DNA from 4 places in the Methylobacterium aquaticum genome. Region 3 is predicted to be linked to each of the others. Evidence: riboswitches for the same ligand, from Rfam matches in the RefSeq annotation. Region 3 holds a riboswitch; each other region holds the start of a gene.
The links. Region 3 has a riboswitch for cobalamin ahead of F1D61_RS05660 (TonB-dependent siderophore receptor). Riboswitches for the same ligand answer to the same signal wherever they lie in the genome.
Positions count from the first base shown of each region.

Region 1: another riboswitch for cobalamin. It lies ahead of F1D61_RS13300 (TonB-dependent siderophore receptor); the one in region 3 lies ahead of F1D61_RS05660 (TonB-dependent siderophore receptor).
Region 2: another riboswitch for cobalamin. It lies ahead of F1D61_RS16605 (TonB-dependent receptor plug domain-containing protein); the one in region 3 lies ahead of F1D61_RS05660 (TonB-dependent siderophore receptor).
Region 4: another riboswitch for cobalamin. It lies ahead of F1D61_RS10290 (CbtB domain-containing protein); the one in region 3 lies ahead of F1D61_RS05660 (TonB-dependent siderophore receptor).

Region 1 covers NZ_CP043627.1:2,910,685-2,915,493, reverse strand. The annotation lists gene F1D61_RS13315 (hypothetical protein) at 1-529, shown strand, start outside; gene F1D61_RS13310 (hypothetical protein) at 526-891, shown strand; gene F1D61_RS13305 (hypothetical protein) at 917-1,219, opposite strand; cobalamin riboswitch at 1,604-1,800, shown strand; gene F1D61_RS13300 (TonB-dependent siderophore receptor) at 1,908-4,043, shown strand; gene F1D61_RS13295 (DUF1624 domain-containing protein) at 4,043-4,809, shown strand, end outside.
Region 2 covers NZ_CP043627.1:3,658,121-3,662,929, reverse strand. The annotation lists gene F1D61_RS16605 (TonB-dependent receptor plug domain-containing protein) at 1-743, opposite strand, end outside; cobalamin riboswitch at 867-1,062, opposite strand; partial or broken gene F1D61_RS16600 (HoxN/HupN/NixA family nickel/cobalt transporter) at 1,194-1,595, opposite strand; gene F1D61_RS16590 (Hint domain-containing protein) at 1,608-2,441, shown strand; partial or broken gene F1D61_RS16585 (DUF4113 domain-containing protein) at 2,529-3,197, shown strand; gene F1D61_RS16580 (DUF892 family protein) at 3,194-3,703, opposite strand; gene wrbA (NAD(P)H:quinone oxidoreductase) at 3,817-4,446, opposite strand.
Region 3 covers NZ_CP043627.1:1,292,185-1,296,993, reverse strand. The annotation lists gene F1D61_RS05670 (putative bifunctional diguanylate cyclase/phosphodiesterase) at 1-1,158, shown strand, start outside; gene F1D61_RS05665 (TAXI family TRAP transporter solute-binding subunit) at 1,516-2,448, shown strand; cobalamin riboswitch at 2,548-2,769, shown strand; gene F1D61_RS05660 (TonB-dependent siderophore receptor) at 3,013-4,809, shown strand, end outside.
Region 4 covers NZ_CP043627.1:2,295,007-2,299,815, forward strand. The annotation lists gene cobW (cobalamin biosynthesis protein CobW) at 1-437, opposite strand, end outside; gene F1D61_RS10280 (DUF1636 family protein) at 434-811, opposite strand; gene F1D61_RS10285 (CbtA family protein) at 808-1,554, opposite strand; gene F1D61_RS10290 (CbtB domain-containing protein) at 1,642-1,818, opposite strand; cobalamin riboswitch at 1,850-2,047, opposite strand; gene cobU (bifunctional adenosylcobinamide kinase/adenosylcobinamide-phosphate guanylyltransferase) at 2,131-2,679, shown strand; gene cobO (cob(I)yrinic acid a,c-diamide adenosyltransferase) at 2,676-3,281, shown strand; gene F1D61_RS10305 (prephenate dehydrogenase) at 3,466-4,239, shown strand; gene tatC (twin-arginine translocase subunit TatC) at 4,450-4,809, opposite strand, start outside.

The sequences.
Region 1 (4,809 bases), 1.6 Mb from region 3:
AGCATTAGTGCGGCGGTGGGCGAAACGGTTTGACCAATTGCCATTTCTACTCGAACTTGCCGACCCGTCCCTGGTGGTGTTGAACACGGGGGCTGCGCTACTCGACGCCGGGCGCCGCTACGATAACTGCCTCTCGACTAAAATCCCTGACGTGCTGGTAGGGCGCAATCTGTATGTTGAGGTCAAAACTGGCCGCAGCCGCGGTCTGATTGCCGAACTGAGACGAACCTCTCGATGCTGGGTCCTTCACATGCTCCATCAACGCGGCAATGGGCGAGTTCCCCGAGATCTTGCTGCGGCTGCTCGTAGCAAACTCGCGGCCCACGGTATCGCAATCTACGACCGCCCCGCGAACGGCATCGCTGGCGTAAATGCGGCAGCCAAGCTGCTTGACATCTACGATTGGAATATCGCGGACGTCAATGAATTTGACACCCCGGAGCCACTCAGTCTCGCAGAGATCGAGGAAGAACTCGACAGCCTTGTTCGGGAATTTGGAGTGGCGGCATCGGCAGCCGAGTTTGCATGATGAAGGCATGGCCGCCGTTCGGCTTGAAGGTCTTTGAGAGAGCGGAAGTTGTTCGAACAAGGCTTCAGCGTCCAGAAGACCATACGACGGTCATGCGGCACAACCTCGAAGTTCTTCGGGGTCTGGTGGATGTTCTTCGAGCACGCGCCAGCACACAGATAGAACTGGAAGCGCTACGCGTCGAGGTCCTTGAAGCGGAGGCGACGATCGCCTCTCTTGTCACTGATCTGGAGCACGAACGTGCATACGCCTCCCACCTAGAAAAGCGGCTTGCCGAATTCGAGGACGCCGCCGAGGCTGCTCAAAGATCACGCCCGCCACTGAGGATCGTGACTTTCAAGAAGGAGCCGAAGGACACCTAAGTTTTCGACCAAGCCGCAAGTCGGATCAACGGTACGAGCGACGACCCAGGAGATTGGCCACACGCATATCCCTGACGATCGCCACGTCGATCTTCTCGATCTCGGAGGCGAGATCTGGGCGAAGGGAAGCCGCCTCGGCCAACCGTGATCTGACAGCCAGCATCGTTTGGGGTGAGACACGCGCCGTCGCACCGCCGCGCCGTTTGAAGTCGCGAAGGTAGCTGCGATCCCTCGCGCAGAAGTTCAGAGAGAACGACTGATGCGAGTGGGTCAGGCCGAGGGCGATCACGGCGTTGGCGGTCGCGATGATTTGGTGTCCGTAGAGCATAGCCGGGATTGAGCAAGTGGGATAAATATATCTGTCAAGTTATTTAGGTTGATCATGAAGCCAAATTTCAGCATGAACTCTGTTGCCGATACCGCCATCGGTAGTTTCACGTTTACGGGCCCAAGCGACCAGATACTCCTTGATCGGACGCGCGAGTGGTGTGTGCATTTCATCGACAACGACTGGCGATACAGGGTCTACATGGAGACTGGAACGATCGCGTTCGACTTCGCCGTCCAGGGTGACGCTGATCTTTTCAGGAAGATCACGAAGAGGGCGCCGACCTTGATCACCTGCGTTTGAGTGGGAGTAGTTGCTGTCACCCTCCGAACACACATGCCCTGTAAAGCGAATCGCGACATTGACGACGCGCCGGTTGATCGGCTTCCCTGGACAGGACGGTTCCTCCCCGGAGGATCAAAAGGGAACACGGTGAGGGCGGAGAGCCCGATGCCGCGGCTGTACCCGCAACTGTGAGCGGCGAGCCTTCCACCACCGAAGTCACTGGGTGCCTCACCCGGGAAGACGGTGGCAGGCGCTGACCCGCGAGCCAGGAGACCTGCCGTCAGCCGTGGTCACACGCGAAACACGTCGGGCGGGATTTCCTGATGGGTGTCGAAGCGGATGCGCCTGCCTCCGCCTGAGACCTCGTTCGCGGTGACGTGCCACTGCCGTCCACCGAGGCTCCGTGAACCCGCCCCGTCTCCATTCGTCGCTGCGGCGCTGCGCTGTCGCCGCCTGCGCGATCACGCCCGTGATCACCGTCATCCCGAGCTACGCCCAGCCCGCAAGTCCCGCCGCGGCGGCTGACGCCACCATCCCGCTCGACCCGATCTCGGTCGAAGGCACCTTCACGGCGACGCCCAGCTATCGCGTCGAGGAACTCTACAGCGGCACGAAGACCATCACGCCGCGGCGCGACCTGCCCCAGCAGGTCGACGTCGTGCCCCGGGAGGTGCTGCGCGACACCGCCGCTACCCGCGTGGAGCGCGCTCTCGACTACGTCCCGGGGGTCGGCAAGCAGAACGACTTCGGCGCCCAGAACCTTGCCCTCTACTCCGTGCGGGGCTTCGCCACCCAGGACATCTTCCAGAACGGCTTCAACATCGCCCGCGGCTACAACGGCGCGCCCGATACCCAGAACGTCCAGTCGATCGAGGTGCTGAAGGGTCCGAGCGGGGCGCTCTACGGGCGCAGCGACCCGGGCGGCACCGTCAATATCCTTACCAAGCAGCCCGTGGCGTTGCCCTTCGTCGAGATGGGCACCCTGTTCGGCAGCTTCGGCACGGCGCGCACCACCGTCGATGCGGGCGGACCCCTGAACGAGGACGGCACTGTCCTCTACCGCTTCAACGGCGCGCTCGCCCGCCAGGACAGCTTTCGCGATTACGTCGACGGTGACCGCGTGCTGGCGGCGCCCGTGGTGAGTTGGCAGATCAGCCCCGACACCAAGCTCACCGTCGAGACGCAGTACCTGCGTAACCGCCAGACCTTCGACCGCGGCACCGTCGCGGTGAACGACCGCCTCGGCCTCGTCCCGCGCTCGCGGTTCTTCGGCGAACCGGGTGACAACTCGGTGTCGGAGAGCGGGATCGTGCAGGTGCGGCTGGAGCACGCCTTCAGCCCCGACTGGAACCTGCGGGTCGCGGGCCACTTCAACACCGGCAGCCTGACTGGTCTCCAGACGGGCGCTACCGGGCTGCTCGATGATGGGCGAACCCTGCTCCGCGAGTTCCGCCGCCACGACTTCACCTGGGGTGTGGCCATCGGCCAAGCCGAACTCGTCGGGCGCTTCGACACCGGGCCGTTCGCCCACACCCTGCTGCTCGGCCTGGAGCACGAGCGCTACAACAGCACCGAGAACCTGCTGCGCTCAACGCCGCGCATCGACCCGTTCGCGCTCGACCTGTTCAACCCGGTGTACGGCCAGCCCAAGCCGCCCTTCACGCGCCGCTACAGCGCCAGCGAGAACGTCGGCAACACCGCCGTCTACGCGCAGGACCAGATCGCCCTGAGCCCGGAGTGGAAGCTCCTGCTCGGCAACCGCACCGATTTCTACAACCAGACCTTCCGCGACAAGGTCGGTGGGGAACGCACCGAGCAGGACCGCACTGGCTTCTCGCCACGTGCCGGGCTCGTCTATCAGCCGCTGTCCTTCCTCTCGCTCTACGGCAACGTGGCGGCCTCCTTCCGTCCGAACACCGGCTTCGACAGTGCGACACGCCCCTTCGCCCCGGAGACGGGCTTCGGTTACGAGGTCGGGGCCAAGCTCGACCTCTTCACGGGCCTGAGCGTGACGGCCGCGGCCTTCCACATTGAGAAGGAGAACGTCCTCACCACCGATCCCAAGGACTTCTTCTTCCAGATCGCCGCGGGGGCCGTGCGCAGCCAGGGCTTCGACCTGAGCTTCGTCGGGCAGGTGACGCCCGAGTTCCGGGTGATCGGCGGCTACGCCTTCATCGACGCGGCGGTGACGCACGACGAGGTTCTGCGGATCGGCTCGCCGCTCCTCAACATCCCGCGCCACTCGGGCAGTCTGCTCGGCGTGTATGAGGTCCAGGGCGGCGACTGGAAGGGCTTCGGGATCGGCGGCGGCGTCCGGGCAGTCGGCTCGCGCCTGGGCGACAGCGGCAACGAGCGGTTCCGGCTGCCGGGCTACGTGCTCGCCGACGCCCTGGTCTACTACCGGTACGAGAACCTGCGCTTCGGGCTGAACGTCGACAACATCTTCGACGCAACCTACTACGAGCGCTCCTACAACTCGTTCTGGGTCGGCGTCGGCGAGCCTCGGCGCGTGACCGTCAGCATGACGGCTCGCTTCTGATGGGCGTGCATCGAGGGACGCTTCCGGCGTCGACAGGTGCACCGCTCACCTCTGAACGCATCGGCTCCGTCGATGCGCTCCGCGGGCTGGTGATGGTGCTGATGCTCCTCGATCACCTGCGCGAGACGTGGTTCCTGCACGTGCCCGTCGCCGATCCGATCGACGCCAGGACTGCCCTGCCAGCCCTGTATCTGGCCCGCCTCGCGGTCAGCCTGTGCGCGCCCGTCTTCGTCGCGCTGACGGGCGTGGCCGCATTCCTCTTCAGCACCCGGCACACACGGGCAGAGACACGCGCCTATCTGGTGAAGCGCGGTCTCGTGCTGATGGCCCTGGAAATCCTCTACCTCTCCGAACTGTACTGGGGGGTGGCCAGCCCGACCCTCTGGCTTCAGGTGATCTGGTGCATCGGCGTGTGCATGATCGTCCTCGCGGCACTGATCGGCCTGCCGCGCTCGGTCCTCCTCGCGATCGGGCTCCTGATCGTCTGCGGTCACAACCTTCTCGACCCAATCCAACTCCAGCCCGATCAGGCGCTGTTCCCCGTCTGGGCCATGCTGCACCAGCGCGACACGATCGCGCTGCCGTTCGGACTGGTTGCGAAGACGACCTATCCGGTGCTGGCGTGGATCGGCGTCATCGTACTCGGCTTCGCAATCGGTCCGTGGTTCCTGCCCGGGGTCGGGACGCGCACGCGCGAGCGGCGTCTCGTGGGGCTCGGCTGCACGATGCTGGTCGCCTTCGGGCTGCTGCGCCTCGCGAACAGCTA
Region 2 (4,809 bases), 2.4 Mb from region 3:
GTCTTGATGTCGGTGAAGGCGGTGCGCAGCGGCACGCCGACCGGCAGGAGCTCGAACGGTGTCACTGGCAGCGCGGCCTGGCGCAGGTGCTGCACGGAGAACGAATAATCGAAGATGCCCTCGGAGCCGGAGATGCGGCCGCCCTGGTTGGCGGTGCCGTAGGAGCCGCCCTCGACGAAGGCAGTGGCCCGGGCCGGACCCTCGCCGCGCTTCGTCACGAACGAGATGACGCCGCCGATGGCGTCGGCCCCGTAGAGGCCGCTCTGGGGGCCGCGCAGCACCTCCAGGCGGGAGAGATGCTCGGTTTGAAGCTGGCTGAAGTCGAAGGAGCGGTTCGGCGTCGAGGGGTCGTTGACGTCGATGCCGTCGATCAGGACCTTGACGTGGTTGGAGTTGGTACCGCGGATGAACACCGAGGTTTGGCCGCCCGCGCCGCCGGTTTGGACGACGTTGAGGCCCGGCACTTGCCGGAGAGCGTCCGGCGCGGTGCGAACTTGCTGGGCCTGGAGCAGGTCGGAGGTGAGTACGGTGACGCTCGACCCGGTCTGTGTGACCGGCGTGGGCACGCCGGTGGCCGACACCGAGATCTCGGCGAGCGGGATGACGGCCTCGCCGCCTTGTGACACGTCCGCGAATGGGGCGGCGACTTGCTGGGCGTGGGCTGCAGGCGCGGCAAGCAGGGCCGGACCGGCGCAGGAGAGCGCCAGCACGCTCAGGCGAGCGCGTTGAAGGGAATGGGGCACGGGAGATAAGCCTCGGGCAACGGCAGTGGCACGTCACCGCGAACGAGGCCTCGGGTCACCGCCTCCACGCAGGATTGGCGGACCCTCGACACCCGCCAGGACACCCCGCCCAGCGCGTTTCGCGTGTGACCACGACTGACGGCAGGTCTCCTGGCTCGCGGGTCGCTGCCCTCTCACCGTCTTCCCGGGCGAGGCTGCCCAGTGACATGGTGGCGGAAGGCTCGCCGCTTACAGTTGCGGGGGCAGCCGCGGCATCGGGCTCATCACCCTCACCGCGTTCCCTTTTGATCCCCGAGGGGAACCGTCCCGGCCAGCTAAGCGACGCGGAGGCGCCCGGTCAATTGCCTTGCTGCAACGCTTCGAAATATTCCTGAGGCCAGTACACGGCTGTTCCACGCTGAGAGCGCGACTCAGCAGCCGAGGGAGGAGCACCATCCCGCAACAGCGCACTCACCGAGCGGGTTCGAGCCGGTCGTACCCTTTGGCGCGGTAGATGATGACCGAGGCGATCCACGCCACGACGAAGATGCCGACCACGGCGAAGCCGGCCTCGCCCAGATTGTCGTTGAGCGTGCTCACCGCTTGCCACAGTCCGCCCGTGAGCCCGAGCTTGTCGCCGATCAGGCCGAGGGCCTCCAGGCCGCCGATGAACAGCGCGACCGTCGCCGAGGCCGCCGTGATGGTCAGGTTGTACCAGAGCTTGCGGATCGGGTTCGCGAGCGCCCAGCCGTAGGCGCCGGTCATCAGCACGCTGTCGGTCGTGTCGAGGAGCGTCATGCCCGCAGTGAACAGCGCCGGGAAGATCAGGATCCGGCTGGAGCGACGGGTCAGCAAGGTGCCACTGGCGCTCAAGGCGCGACAGGTATGCAGGGTGCCACCGGCACTACGGGCCCGACTGGAGCGATGGGTGCCGCAGGCTCAGCTGGTGCGACTGGTCAGATTGGAGCCACCGGCACTGCGGGCGCGACAGGTGCAACCGGCGCTCCGGGTGCGACTGGAGCCGCAGGTGCAACGGGTGCCCAGGGTGCGACCGGTTCCGAGGGAGGAACCGGCTCGACCAGCCCGGTCATCTGCTTCGCGTCCGGAACGATGATCCTGACGCCGGAGGGTGAGCGCCCGGTCGAGGCCCTGCGGCCCGGCGATGCCGGCGTCACCGCTTCGGGCGAGACGGTCGCCGTCGCGTGGGTCGGTCACCGCCACCTCGACCTGCGCCGTCATTCGCAGCCCGAGCGGGCCCAGCCGGTCCGGGTCGCCGCGCACGCCTTCGGCCCCGGCCTGCCGCACCGCGACCTCGTCGTCTCGCCCGGCCACGCGCTGTTCGTCGAGGACGTGCTGATCCCGGCCGGCAGCCTGATCAACGGCACCTCGGTGGCGCAGCTCGATTGGGCGGAGGTCGTCTATCACCACGTCGAGCTGCCAGTGCACGACGTCCTGGTCGCCGACGGGATGCCGGCGGAGAGCTACCTCGATTGCGGCTACCGCGGCACCTTCGCGAACCACGACGGCCCGGTCACCCTGCATCCGGACTTCGCTGCCGTGGCCATGAACCTGGAACTGGCCTGTGCGCCGGCCCTGCTGCATGGCCCGGTCGTCGAGCAAGTCCGGGCGCAGCTCACCGCTGAGGAGATCAAGGTGACGATGCAAGCTGCGGCGAAATCGAAGCGTTCGCTCCTCGCGCGCGTCTTGCGGCGGGCGTGAGCCCTGCCGGTCCCCGGCAGGCCTGAGACCGCGACGAACCCGGCCCGTGGCGCTCTGCACAGGAGCGCCGCGGGCCTTTATCGTTGAGCATCTTGCACGGTGGGCGAGCGCATCATCCACGAGCTGCGCGGCCGCGCCTGCCTGCCGCTCGCGATCGTGCCGGCCCGGCGCAAGGGCTGCGCGGTCACCCGCTCGTTCTCATCCCGGATCACCGAACCGACGGTGCTCGAGCAGGCGGTGGCGGCGCACGCCACGCGGCTCGGCGAGAAGCTGCGGCGCAACGGGCTCGCCGTCTCGGCCGTCACGGTCTTCTACCATACGAGCGAGCACGACCGGGGCGACCCGATGCGCGCCGTCTCGACGGTGGTGCATCTGCCCGAGGCGACGAACGACAGCCGCCACCTGATCCAGGCTGCGCTCCATGGTGTGGCGAAGACCTGGAAGGAGCAGGGCCCGGCACCCTGGCGCTACAGCAAGGCCGGGCTCTTTACGAAGGATCTCGTGCCGCTCGACGGGGCCCCTCGCCCGCTGTTCGGGGCCCTCGACCGGGAGAAGTCCGGGGCGCTGATGGCGACGATCGACGCCTGCAATAGCCGGTTCGGGCGGGGAGCCGTGGTGCCGGCGCGGGCGGGGCTGGTCGGGAAGCGCACCTGGTCGACAAAGTTCGAGTTGCGCTCGCCGCGCTACACCACCAGGCTCCCTGAGATCCCGGCGGTGAGCGCGATTGGTGGCGCGGCCGTCAGGCCGGTGCCTTAACTGTCGGCCTTCTGACCGCTGGTCTCGCGGGTGAGGTAGGTCTTCGTGACCGGTTCGATGAGGCGATCGATCGCTTCAGCCGCCTTCTTTTCCTCTTCGATCGAGGTCCGGAAGCCGGAGGCCTGTGCGCCCTGGCCAGCGGCCTCGGCGATCACGATGAGAGAGCGGTAGGCGGCGATCTGGTCGTACTGGTAGGCGTAGCCGGCGTAGAGGTTCTTCAGAGTTTCGTCGCCTGTCGCTGCATGAACTGCGGCGCCGACCGTGCCGACGATGCCAGCGACCGTCTCCTTGAGAGAGGAGCCGCTTTCGCCGATGGCTTTCAAAGCAGCGTCGAGACGATCAAGCTGACCCTTGGTTGTTGGTATATGAGCTTTCAGGACAGCTGCATATTCGGGATAATTTTCCAGGCCCGAAACCTGCCGTTCCATCTGCTCAAGGCCCTGCTTCTCGAGAGCGCGGATATTACGAAGGGCGGTCACGTAGATGCTGTTGATGTCTGAAGCCATGGCCTCGTCTCGTTTGTATGGTGATTCAGTCGCGCATCAACCGCGCGGGGGCGAGCTGGTTCGCCCGGAGTTCGTGCGACTTCCTGACCCCAGCGGAGTTTTCGAAGCAGCGCCTATGGCGACTTGGCCTTCGTGCGGCTCGGCATCTCATCGGCGATGACAAGAGCTCTAGTGATCGCAACGGTGTGCCGCCCCTGGTGGCGTGCAGCGTCGAGGTCTTCTTGCCGCGGCATCCCCTTCCGGCCGCCAACGATCGTCGAGGCCCCATAGGGTGAGCCTGCCTCCAGCATGGCCTCGTCGGTGTAGCCCGTCGGTAGGATCACCATGCCGAGATGCGCCATCGGAGCGTAGAGGGCCAGCGTCACTACCTCCGAGCCACCATGCGGCCAGGATGCAGCGGCGAACGCGCCGCCGACCTTTCCCGACAGAGTGCCACGCTTCCATTGTGGGCCGAGGCGGTCGAGAAAGTTCTTCAGCTCGGTAGCCGGCGCCCCGAAGTAGGACGGTGTACCGAACAGGATCGCGTCGGCCCATTCTGCATCCTCGTGCGTCGGCTCCGGGTAGAGGGCGTTCTGGCGGTCAGCCTCCTCACGCCACCCCTCGACCTTGGACATGTCCTCGGCTGAGGCGACCTCGCGCGCGCGCCGTAGGCGCACCTCGGCACCGGCCTCGCGCGCTGCTTCTCCAGCGGCTACCGCCAGGGCCTCGACGGACCCAGTGCGCGAGTAGAAGACGACCAGCATACGAACTCGCGGCTCGACCATTGTCCTGCCTGCCCGTGAAGGTTGGAGAGTTGCGTCGGACAACAGGATCGGGCCCTGACGGCTCCTGCGCTTTTTGCGCACACTGCAAGTAGTTCAAGACGGAGCTCTACCGCTGGTGCTCGCCGCGGTTCACCGCGCGGCTGAGCGAGGTGCCGACGGTTCGCCCCGCCGTTCTGGAGTTGCCCCGGATTGGTGGTTCCTGCTCCCTTTGCGTGGCTCAGGCGGCAAGAACCACGCGGCGCTTCCGGAGATCGAGGCCTGCCCGTCCGTAGCATTGGCGCTTGATGAGCTTGAGCCGATTGATCTGGCCTTCGGCCTGACCGCTGCTCCAGGGCGGTGTAA
Region 3 (4,809 bases):
GTCAACGACCTCTACGGCCACGCCATGGGCGACGGCCTGCTCCAGTCCCTGGCGCGCTGGATCGCCCCGGTGCTCGGGCCGCGGCAGATGATGGCCCGCCTCGGCGGCGACGAGTTCGCGATCCTGATGCCCGCCGTCGCGCGGCCCGAGGAGGCCGGGCTTTTGGCCGAGGCGATCCTGCGGGTGATCCGCGAGGGCAACCAGCGGGCGGGCACGGGGCCGATCCTGGCGACCAGCATCGGCATCGCCCTCTGCCCGACCGACGCCGACGACGCCCAGACCCTGCTCAACCACGCCGACGCCGCGCTCTACTGCGCCAAGAACCACGGCAGGGGCGTCCACCGCTATTTCGAGCCGGTCCTCGCCGCCCAGATCCGGGACCGCCGCTCCCTCGAGCACGACCTGCGCCACGCCGTCGAGCGGGGCGAGTTCCGGATCGTCTACCAGCCGCAGATGGCGATCGACACCGGGATCGTGGTCGGCTTCGAGGCGCTCCTGCGCTGGCAGCACCCGGACCGGGGCAACGTCCCGCCCGACCAGTTCATTCCGATCTCCGAGGAGACCGGCAGCATCCTCGGCATCGGCGAATGGGTCCTGCGCGAGACCTGCCGCGAGGCCGCCTCGTGGGACAAGCCCCTGCGCATCGCCGTCAACGTCTCGGCGATCCAGCTCCACGCCCCGGGCTTTGCCGAACTCGTCCACGAGGTGCTGTTCACCACCGGCCTCTCTCCCGCCCGCCTCGAACTCGAGATCACCGAGACGGCGCTCGTGCGCGATCCGGTCCGGGCGCTCGCCGCCCTGCGGCGGGTCAAGGCGATGGGGGTGCGGATCGCCATGGACGATTTCGGCACCGGGTACTCGTCGCTGTCGAACCTGCGCGCCTTTCCGTTCGACAAGATCAAGATCGACCGCTCCTTCATCCGCGCCGTCGACGTGAACCACGAGACCGCCGCGATCATGCGGGCGGTGCTGGGTCTGGGGCGGGGGCTGGGCCTCCCGGTCCTCGCCGAGGGCGTCGAGACCTCGGCCGAGCTCGCCTTCCTGGGATCGGAGAACTGCCACGAGGCCCAGGGCTATCTCCTCGGCCGCCCCGGCCCGATCGAGCAGTTCTCCGAGCATACGAGCGAGGCGCCCGGACAGGGGATCGCGGCGGCGTGAGGGTGTCGGATGGGGAGCCTCCAAGCCTGTTGAACAGGGTTTTCCTGAAGGCTTTTGACAATCGATAATGCCCTGTCCACTCACCTCATCCTGAGGTGTCAGTCTATCGGAGATGGACTGACCTCGAAGGAGGGCTCCAGTGACCGCTGCGACATCGGGAGCCCTCCTTCGAGGCTCCTTTCAGTCGCACCTCAGGATGAGGTCGTGGGTGGGACAGATGCCCTATGGGCTTCATGCCACGATCGTATACCGTGAGGCGGGATAACGAGCCCGATCAGGGGCGTAGCACGGCTTGCGCTGGATCGCCGGCACCCCATGCGCGCCGTGCCGATCGGGCCGATCGAGGACACTTCCACCATGTCGAAACGCCGGCTGATCGCCGCTGCCGCCTTCATCGGCCTCCTCGCCTCGGCTCGGGCAAGCGAACCCCTGCACCTCGTGCTCGCCACCGCGACGCCCGGCGGCGGTTTCCCGGCCTATGGCGCGGCGCTGGCGGCGGCGATCCGGGAGGTGGATCCGGATCTCACCCTGGAGTTGCGCGCCAGCAAGGGCTCGACCGAGAACCTGATCCTCCTGCGCGAGGGGCGGGTCGATCTCGGCCTCGTCCAGGGCGAATACGCCTACGAGGTGCTGGCCGGGCAGGGTACGCTGCCTGCCGTGACGGTGGTCGCGCCGGTCTACGCGGCGCCGGGCCTGTTCGTGGTGGCTGCCGACAGCCCGGTCCGCAGCCTCGACGACCTGCGCGGGCGGCCGGTGGCCCTGGGCACGCGCAGTTCCGGCCTCACCGCCATGGGGCGGACGATCCTGCGCGGGGCCGGCATCGACCCCGATCACGAAATCCGGCCGATCCTCCTCGACCATGCCGGCGACGGCCCGGCAATGGTGCGGGCGGGCCAAGCTGCGGCCCTGTTCGGCGGCGGCACCGGCTGGCCGGGCTTCCGCACCATGGCGGAGGGGCCGGGCGGGGCCCGCTTCCTCGGTCCCTCGGCGACGGCACTGCCTGCGATCCTCGCGGCGAGCCCGTCGCTACGGCGCATCACGGTCGCGCCCGGCACCTTCCCGGGCCAGGACGCGGCGATCGAGACGGTGGGATCCTGGAGCCTCGTCCTCGGCAAGCCCGGCCTCGACCCGGCGGCGGTGTCCCGCCTCGTCGCGGCGATCGACAAGGCGAAGCCGGCGCTTGCCCGGCGCCTGCCCCATGAGCGGCCGAGCGACCCGCGCGACCTGGCGCAGGCGGTCCCGGCGGCCTGGCTCCACCCGGCGACGGCGGCCTTCCTGCGCGGCGAGTAGAAGCCGGGAGGCTCCCGCCGCGGTGTGTTCCTGTGGACACAGGGCAGGCAACATTATTACATTGCGTTTCCGAGTGTTGCTTACGCACGGTCGGCCTGCCATGGATGGTGCCGCCAAGGTTCCCCGGGCGCGAGCTCGGGGCGAAGAGGGAATTCGGTGGGCCATCGAGTGCGTGAGCATTCGCGGCGAGACCGAGGCTGCCCCCGCAACTGTGAGCGGAGAGGTCCCGCCGCCGACAGCCACTGGTGCCCGCGCACCGGGAAGGCGAGGCGGGATCGACGATCCGCGAGCCAGGAGACCTGCCTTGCGCGCGCGCCTGTCGGCGCGGTCACGTCCCGCGGGCGGTGCGGCCCGGGGGAGCGCTCCGGCCGTGCGCCGTGCGATCGTCTTCGCGCGGGCGCGGCCTGCCGCTCGCCCGGACGCAGCCTCGCTGCAACATCGAGTGTGCCTCGTGAGAACCCGTCCGCTTCACCGCCCGCTGCCGATCCTGGCGACCGCCCTGGGGGTGACCCTTGCGGCCGGTGCCGCGCGGGACAGGAAACTATCGCCCTCGACGAGGTCGTGGTGGAGGGGGCGCTCCCGACGCTGTCGCCGGCGGCCGGCACGATCGGGCTGATCGGCCCGACCCCGGGCTTTCGCGCCGACCGGGCGGTGAGCAGCACGAAGACCGACACGCCCCAGCGCGACGTGCCGCAGGTCGTCACGGTCGCCCCGCGCGAGGTCATCACCGATCTCGCGGCGACCCGCGTCGAGCAGGTCGTCGCCTACACGCCGGGCATCGTGCAGCAGAACAATTTCGGCGGCCTCTCGCCCCTCGGCTATGCCGTGCGCGGCGTCGCCACGGCGGAGATCTACAAGAACGGATTTCCCCTGGCCCGCGGATTCCCGCCGCAGCAGGACGCCCAGAACGTCGAGCGGATCGAGGTGCTGAAGGGCCCGGGCGGCGGCCTGTTCGGGCGCAGCGACCCGGGCGGCCTCGTCAACATCATCACCAAGCAGCCGACGGCGGAGCGATTCGTCGAGATGGGCGGGCAATGGGGCTCGTTCGAGCAGGTTCGCGGCACGGTCGATTCCGGCGGCAGCCTCAACCAGGACGGTACGGTCCTCTACCGCTTCAACCTCGCCGCCGGGCGCCAGAACAGCTTTCGCGATTTCGTCGACGGCGACCGGCTCCTCGTCGCCCCGGTGGTGAGCTGGCAGATCACGCCCGACACCAAGGTGACGGTCGAGACCGAGTTCCTCCGCAACCGCGCGGTGTTCGACCGCGGCGTCGTCGCCGTCAACGGGCAGCTCGGCCTCCTGCCGATCTCGCGCTTCCTCGGCGAGCCGGGCCTGCGCATCGACCAGTCCAGCGACACGCTCCAGGTGCGGGTCGACCACCGCTTCGACGCCGACTGGCAGATGCGGCTTTCCACCTACCTCAACTCCAACTCGTTCGTCGGCGAGGCGGTCGAGGTGCGGGGCCTCGGTGCCGACAACCGCACGGCCCTGCGCGACCGCAATTTCCGCAATTATCGCGCGGCCGTCGCCCTCGGCCAGGCCGAGCTGGTCGGGCGCTTCGACACCGCCGGGATCGGCCACACCCTGCTGCTTGGCTTCGAGCGCGAGAGCACCGACGGCACCTACCAGCAGATCCGCTCGAACCTGCGCCAGAATCCCTACTCCCTCGACCTCTACGCCCCGGTCTACGGCCGGCCGCTCCCGCCCTATACCCGGCAGACCAACGGCGTCGAGCAGCTCACCAACACCGCGCTCTACGCCCAGGACCAGATCACCCTGAACCCGCAATGGAAGGCGCTGGTCGGCGTCCGCTTCGATTTCTTCGAGCAATCGTTCCGGGAGCGCACCACCGGGGTGCGGAGCGACCAGACCACCTTCGCGGCCTCGCCCCGGGCCGGCCTCGTCTACCAGCCGCTGCCGGAACTCTCCCTCTACGCCAATGTCGGCCGCAGCTTCCGGCCCAATACCGGACCCGACGCCTTCTCGGCGTCGTTCAGCGGCCCCTTCGCGCCCGAGACCGGCCTCGGCTACGAGGTCGGCACCAAGCTCGACCTCTATGGTGGCGCCCTGGCGCTGACCGGCGCCGCCTTCCGGATCGAGCGCGAGAACGTGCTGACCCCCGATCCGAACAACCCCGGCTTCTCGCTCGCCGCCGGCGCGGTGCGCAGCCAGGGCTTCGAGTTCACCGCCGCCGGCCAGATCAGCCCGGAGATCAAGCTCCTGGCCGGCTACGTCTTCGCCGACGCGGTGGTCACCAAGGACAACGTCCTGCCGGTCGGCGCGCCCCTCATCAACGTGCCGCGCCACTCGGGCAGCCTGCTCGCGGTGCACGAGGCGCAGGACGGGCCGTGGAAGGGTTTC
Region 4 (4,809 bases), 1.0 Mb from region 3:
TCCGCGAAGGCGCCGGACGCCACCGCCGGGCCGTCCACCACCGCCACCACGCCGTCGACGGTAACCCGCGAGCGGATCGCCGGCCAGTTGAAGGCCTGGACCAGGGGCTTCGGGAGGGCGAGGCCGGAGGTCTCGATCAGGATGTGCTCCGGCGGCTCCGGCCGGTCGAGGAGCTTGTTCAGCGCCGGCACGAAATCGTCGGCGACGGTGCAGCAGATGCAGCCGTTCGGCAGTTCTACCACCGCGTCGGCGTCGCAGCCCGGGATGCCGCATTCGGCGAGCAGCGACCCGTCGAAGCCGACATCGCCGAACTCGTTGACGATGATGGCGAGGCGCCGACCGTCGTTGTGCTCGATGGCGTGGCGCACCAGCGTGGTCTTGCCGGCGCCGAGGAAGCCGGTGACGATGGTGCAGGGAATCTTGTTCAGGATGGTCATGCGGTCACCGGCGCGGGAGGGATGCGGGCGACGACCCCCTTGCGGAATTCCTGCGGACGCTCGCGCCAGGGCACGATGCCGTCCGGGGTCCCGGCATAGAGGCCGACGCCGTCGAGGATGATGTCGGCGGAGATCGCCGGATCGAGGTCGCCGTAGACGTAGGTCCAACGGCCGGGGCTCGCGACCGCGACCGTGCAGGGCCGCTTGCAGACCGAGAGGCATTCCACCGGCTCGATCCGGATCGGCGCTCCCGGCCGGGCCGCGAGGGCCTGGGCGAGCGCGTCGTGCAGGCGGGCGCCCGCGCGGGGACCCTCCGCCGGATCGGCGGCGTCGCGGCAGGTGGTGCAGACGTAGAGGGTCACGGGATCGGTCACGCGGTCACCCCGCTGCGGCGCACCGCGTCGTTCGCCCCGCTCACCGCCTCCCAGGCCCAGCCGAAGGCGAGGCCGAGCACCGCCCAGAAGGCGAAGCCGATGGCGAGCGACCGGGCGGCGAACTGCGCCGCGAAGACCGGCGGCATCGCGGAGATTTCCTCCGGCCCGTGCGGAGCGCCCCAGACATGCGGCGCGACGATGAGGGCGAGGCCGAGGCCGATCGCGACCGGCCCGCGGCGGATCGCCACCAGGTAGAGGCCGATCGCCGTGGCGAGCGCCGTCGCCACCCACCAGAGCTGGCGCGATTCGAGCCCCGCCGCGGCGATGCCGGGCAGTTCCGGCGGCAATCCGATGGCCGGCGCGAGGCTGGCGGCGAGGAAGCCGCCGATGCCGAAGCGCAACGCCTCCGACGGCGTCACCGTGCGGCCGGTCGCGACCAGCACGGCCCCGAGGAGCAGCGCGTACCCGACGCCGCTCACCAGGGTGGCGAGCGCCGTGAAGGCGAGGCGCGGCAGGCCGGGGGCCGGCTGCCATTGCGGCTCGCCACCGTGGTCGTGGCCCGCATGGGCCAGGACGATCAGCGGGTTGGCCAGGGCGTGCCGGGCGGGGGCGACGGTCTCGGCGGTCTCGTACTTCTCCGCCGCAAGGATCAGCGGCGAGGTGAGGGCGAATTGCAGCGCGGAGGCCACGCATGCGGCCAGGAAGCCGGCGACCAGGGCCGCGGCGAGAAGACTTTTCGTCATGGGAGGGATCACCTGCACGACCAAAGGGCCGCGGGCCCGCGCCCGGTCAGGGCGCAGGCCGCACGGCCCGGATGGGTTCGGCCCTGGTCAGTGGCAGGGGAAGTTGGCGGAGTGGCGCCAGTCGTGCGCGGCGTTGTGCAGGGCGACCACCGGCGCGAAGCCGGAGACGAACAGCAGGCCGATGCCGAGGGTGGCCGCCAGGACGACGGCGCTCAGGCGCTCGCCGACGAGGGCGGGAGAAAGGGACCGGGTGATCGCGACCATGACGAGCTCCTGCCGCCCCACCGGCGGCGTCGAGAGAGAAGGGGGGACGGCAGGTCTCCTGGCTCGCGGCCTCGTGCCGGCCCACCGCCTTCCCGGATCGCTCCAGTGGCCGATGGCGGACCGTGTTCGACCGCTCACAGTTGCGGGGGCAGCCGCGGCGCGCCGGACATCCGGTTTCCGCGTTCCCTTTTCACCTCGTCGCCGAGGCACCGTCGTGGCGACCCTAGCGGGTCGGGAACGGGCTTGCAATCGATGCCGGCTGCCGCGACACCTCCGGGCCCAGCTTTTCGCATCAGGCTTTCGACCGAGGAGATGCCCGTGCCGGACCGGATTCGCGCTGCCCCGCGCCTGACCCTGGTGCTGGGCGGCGCCCGCTCCGGCAAGAGCCGCTACGCCGAAGGGCTGATCGAGGCGCAGCCGAGCCCCTGGCGCTACGTCGCGACGGCGCAAGCCTGGGACGACGAGATGGCGGCTCGCATCGCCGAGCACCGCGCCCGCCGCCCGGCGCCCTGGGAGACGGTGGACGCGCCGCGCGACCTGGCCTCGGCGATACGGGAGGCCCCGGCCGGACGGCCGGTGCTGGTCGATTGCCTGACCCTGTGGCTGACCAACGCGATGCTGGACGAGGCGGCCGACCTCGCGGCGGAGGTCGATTCCCTGATCGCCGCGTGCAAGGCGGTGCCCGGGCCGATCGTGCTGGTCTCGAACGAGGTGGGGTTCGGCATCGTGCCGGAGAATGCGCTTGCGCGCCGGTTTCGCGACGAGGCGGGCCGCCTCCACCAACGCCTCGCCACCATCGCCGACCGGGTGGTGCTGGTTGTGGCGGGCCTGCCGATGACCATCAAGGGAGACAGCGAATGACCGACGACGAGGCGGCGCGCCACCGCGCCAAGATGGAGAAGCGCAAGGCGGTGCAGGATGCCGAGGTGGCGGGAAAGACGATCGAGAAGGGCCTGCTCATCGTCCATACCGGCCCCGGCAAGGGCAAGTCGACCGCGGCCTTCGGGCTGATGCTGCGGGCGCTCGGCCGCGGCTGGCGGGTCGGGGTGGTGCAGTACATCAAGGGCGCCTGGGAGACCGGCGAGCGCTTCGCCCTGGAGCGCTTCGGCGATCAGGTCGCCTGGCACACGATGGGGGAGGGCTTCACCTGGGAGACCCAGGACCGCGACCGCGACGTGGCGGCGGCCCGCGCGGCGTGGGCGCAGACCGAGGCGCTGATGGCCGATCCGACCATCCGGCTCCTGATCCTCGACGAATTGAACATCGCGCTGCGCTACGACTACCTGCCGTTGGCGGAGGTCGTCGAGACCTTGAGCCGGCGCCGGCCGGACCTGCACGTCGTAGTGACCGGCCGCAACGCCAAGCCGGAGCTGATCGCCGCCGCCGACCTCGTGACGGAGATGGGCCAGGTCAAGCACCACTTCGCCGCCGGGGTGAAGGCGCAGGAGGGGATCGAGTTCTGATTGACGTGGCCGGCCGGCCCGGCGTAGAGGCTCGGCCATGACCAGCACCCGCCTCGCCGGACTCTATTACGCGCCGCTCCCGTAAGCGGCAGAGTGCTCGTCATCTCTCAACCGCTGCGACGTGTCGGCGGTTGAGGCTCCAGAACATCAGGACCCGCCGACCTCGCCCCATCCGAGGTCTCCCATGCCGTCCTCCCCCGTCCCGCTTCCCGCCCTCGGCCTGATCGGCTTCGGCGCCTTCGGCCGCCTCGTCGCCGCCCATCTGGCGCCGCTGTTCTCGCTGCGCGTCCACGACCCGTTCGCGCCCGATTCCGCCTTCGCGGCGGCCGGCCTCGCGCGGTGCAGCCTCGCCGAGGCCGCCGCCTGCCCGGTGGTGATCCTGGCGACCCCGGTCTCGACCCTCGCCGCGGTCGTGCGCGACGTCGCCCCCCACCTGCAACCGGGCGCCCTCGTCCTCGATGTCGGCTCGGTGAAGGTGCGGCCGGCGCAGATCATGCGGGCCGGCCTGCCGCCGGGCATCGACATCGTCGCCACCCATCCGCTGTTCGGGCCGCAGAGCGCACGGGACGGGTTGCGCGGCCTCAAGATCGCGGTCTGCCCGGTCCGGGGCGACAAGGCGGGCCGGGTCGGCGCCTTCCTGCGCCGCGCGCTCGGGCTCACCGTGATCCTGACGACGCCCGAGGCGCATGACCGCGAGGCCGCCGCCGTGCAGGGGCTGACGCACCTGATCGCCAAGGTGCTGGTGGCGATGGAGCCGCTGCCGACCCGGATGACCACCCGCAGCTTCGACCTGGTGATACAGGCGGTCGGCATGGTCCGGCACGACGCGCCGGAGGTCTACCACGCCATCGAGCGCGAGAACCCCTACGCGGCGGAGGTGCGGCGACGGTTCTTCGACCTGGCGGCGGAGATGGATGGGGCGTTGGAAGACGTTGAAACGGCAAGAGCCCCGGCTTGAGATCGACCCAAGCCGTTGTTCCACCCGCCGGGTCATTCCGGGGCCGCGCAAGCGGAGCCCGGAATCCAGAACCGCTGGTGGTTCAGGACGAAGCGAAGACCGTTCCGTCCTTTCCTGCAACGCCTGAGTTTCTGGATTCCGGGCTCCGCTTGCGCGGCCCCGGAATGACGCGGCGGGTGTCCGAGACGTCGGGAGCGAAGTCGGTCGGACTTAGCTCTCCGCCTCCTCCGCCGCCCGGGCGCGCTCGCGGCGCTTCTCCATGGCGCGGACCGACACGATCGAGGCTTCGTAGAGGAGCAGCATCGGCACCGCCAGCGAGAGCTGGCTGATCACGTCCGGCGGGGTCAGCACCGCGGCGGCGACGAAGACCAGCACGATCGCGTAGCGGCGGCGCTCCTTCAGGAAGGTCGAATCGATCAGCCCGATCTGGCCCAGGAGGGTCAGGATCACCGGCAGCTGGAACGCGATCCCGAAGGCGAAGATCAGCGTCATGATGAGCGAGAGGTACTCGTCCACCTTCGGCAGGAGCTCGATCGTGGCCTCGCCGGGCTGGCCGATCTGCTGCAGGCT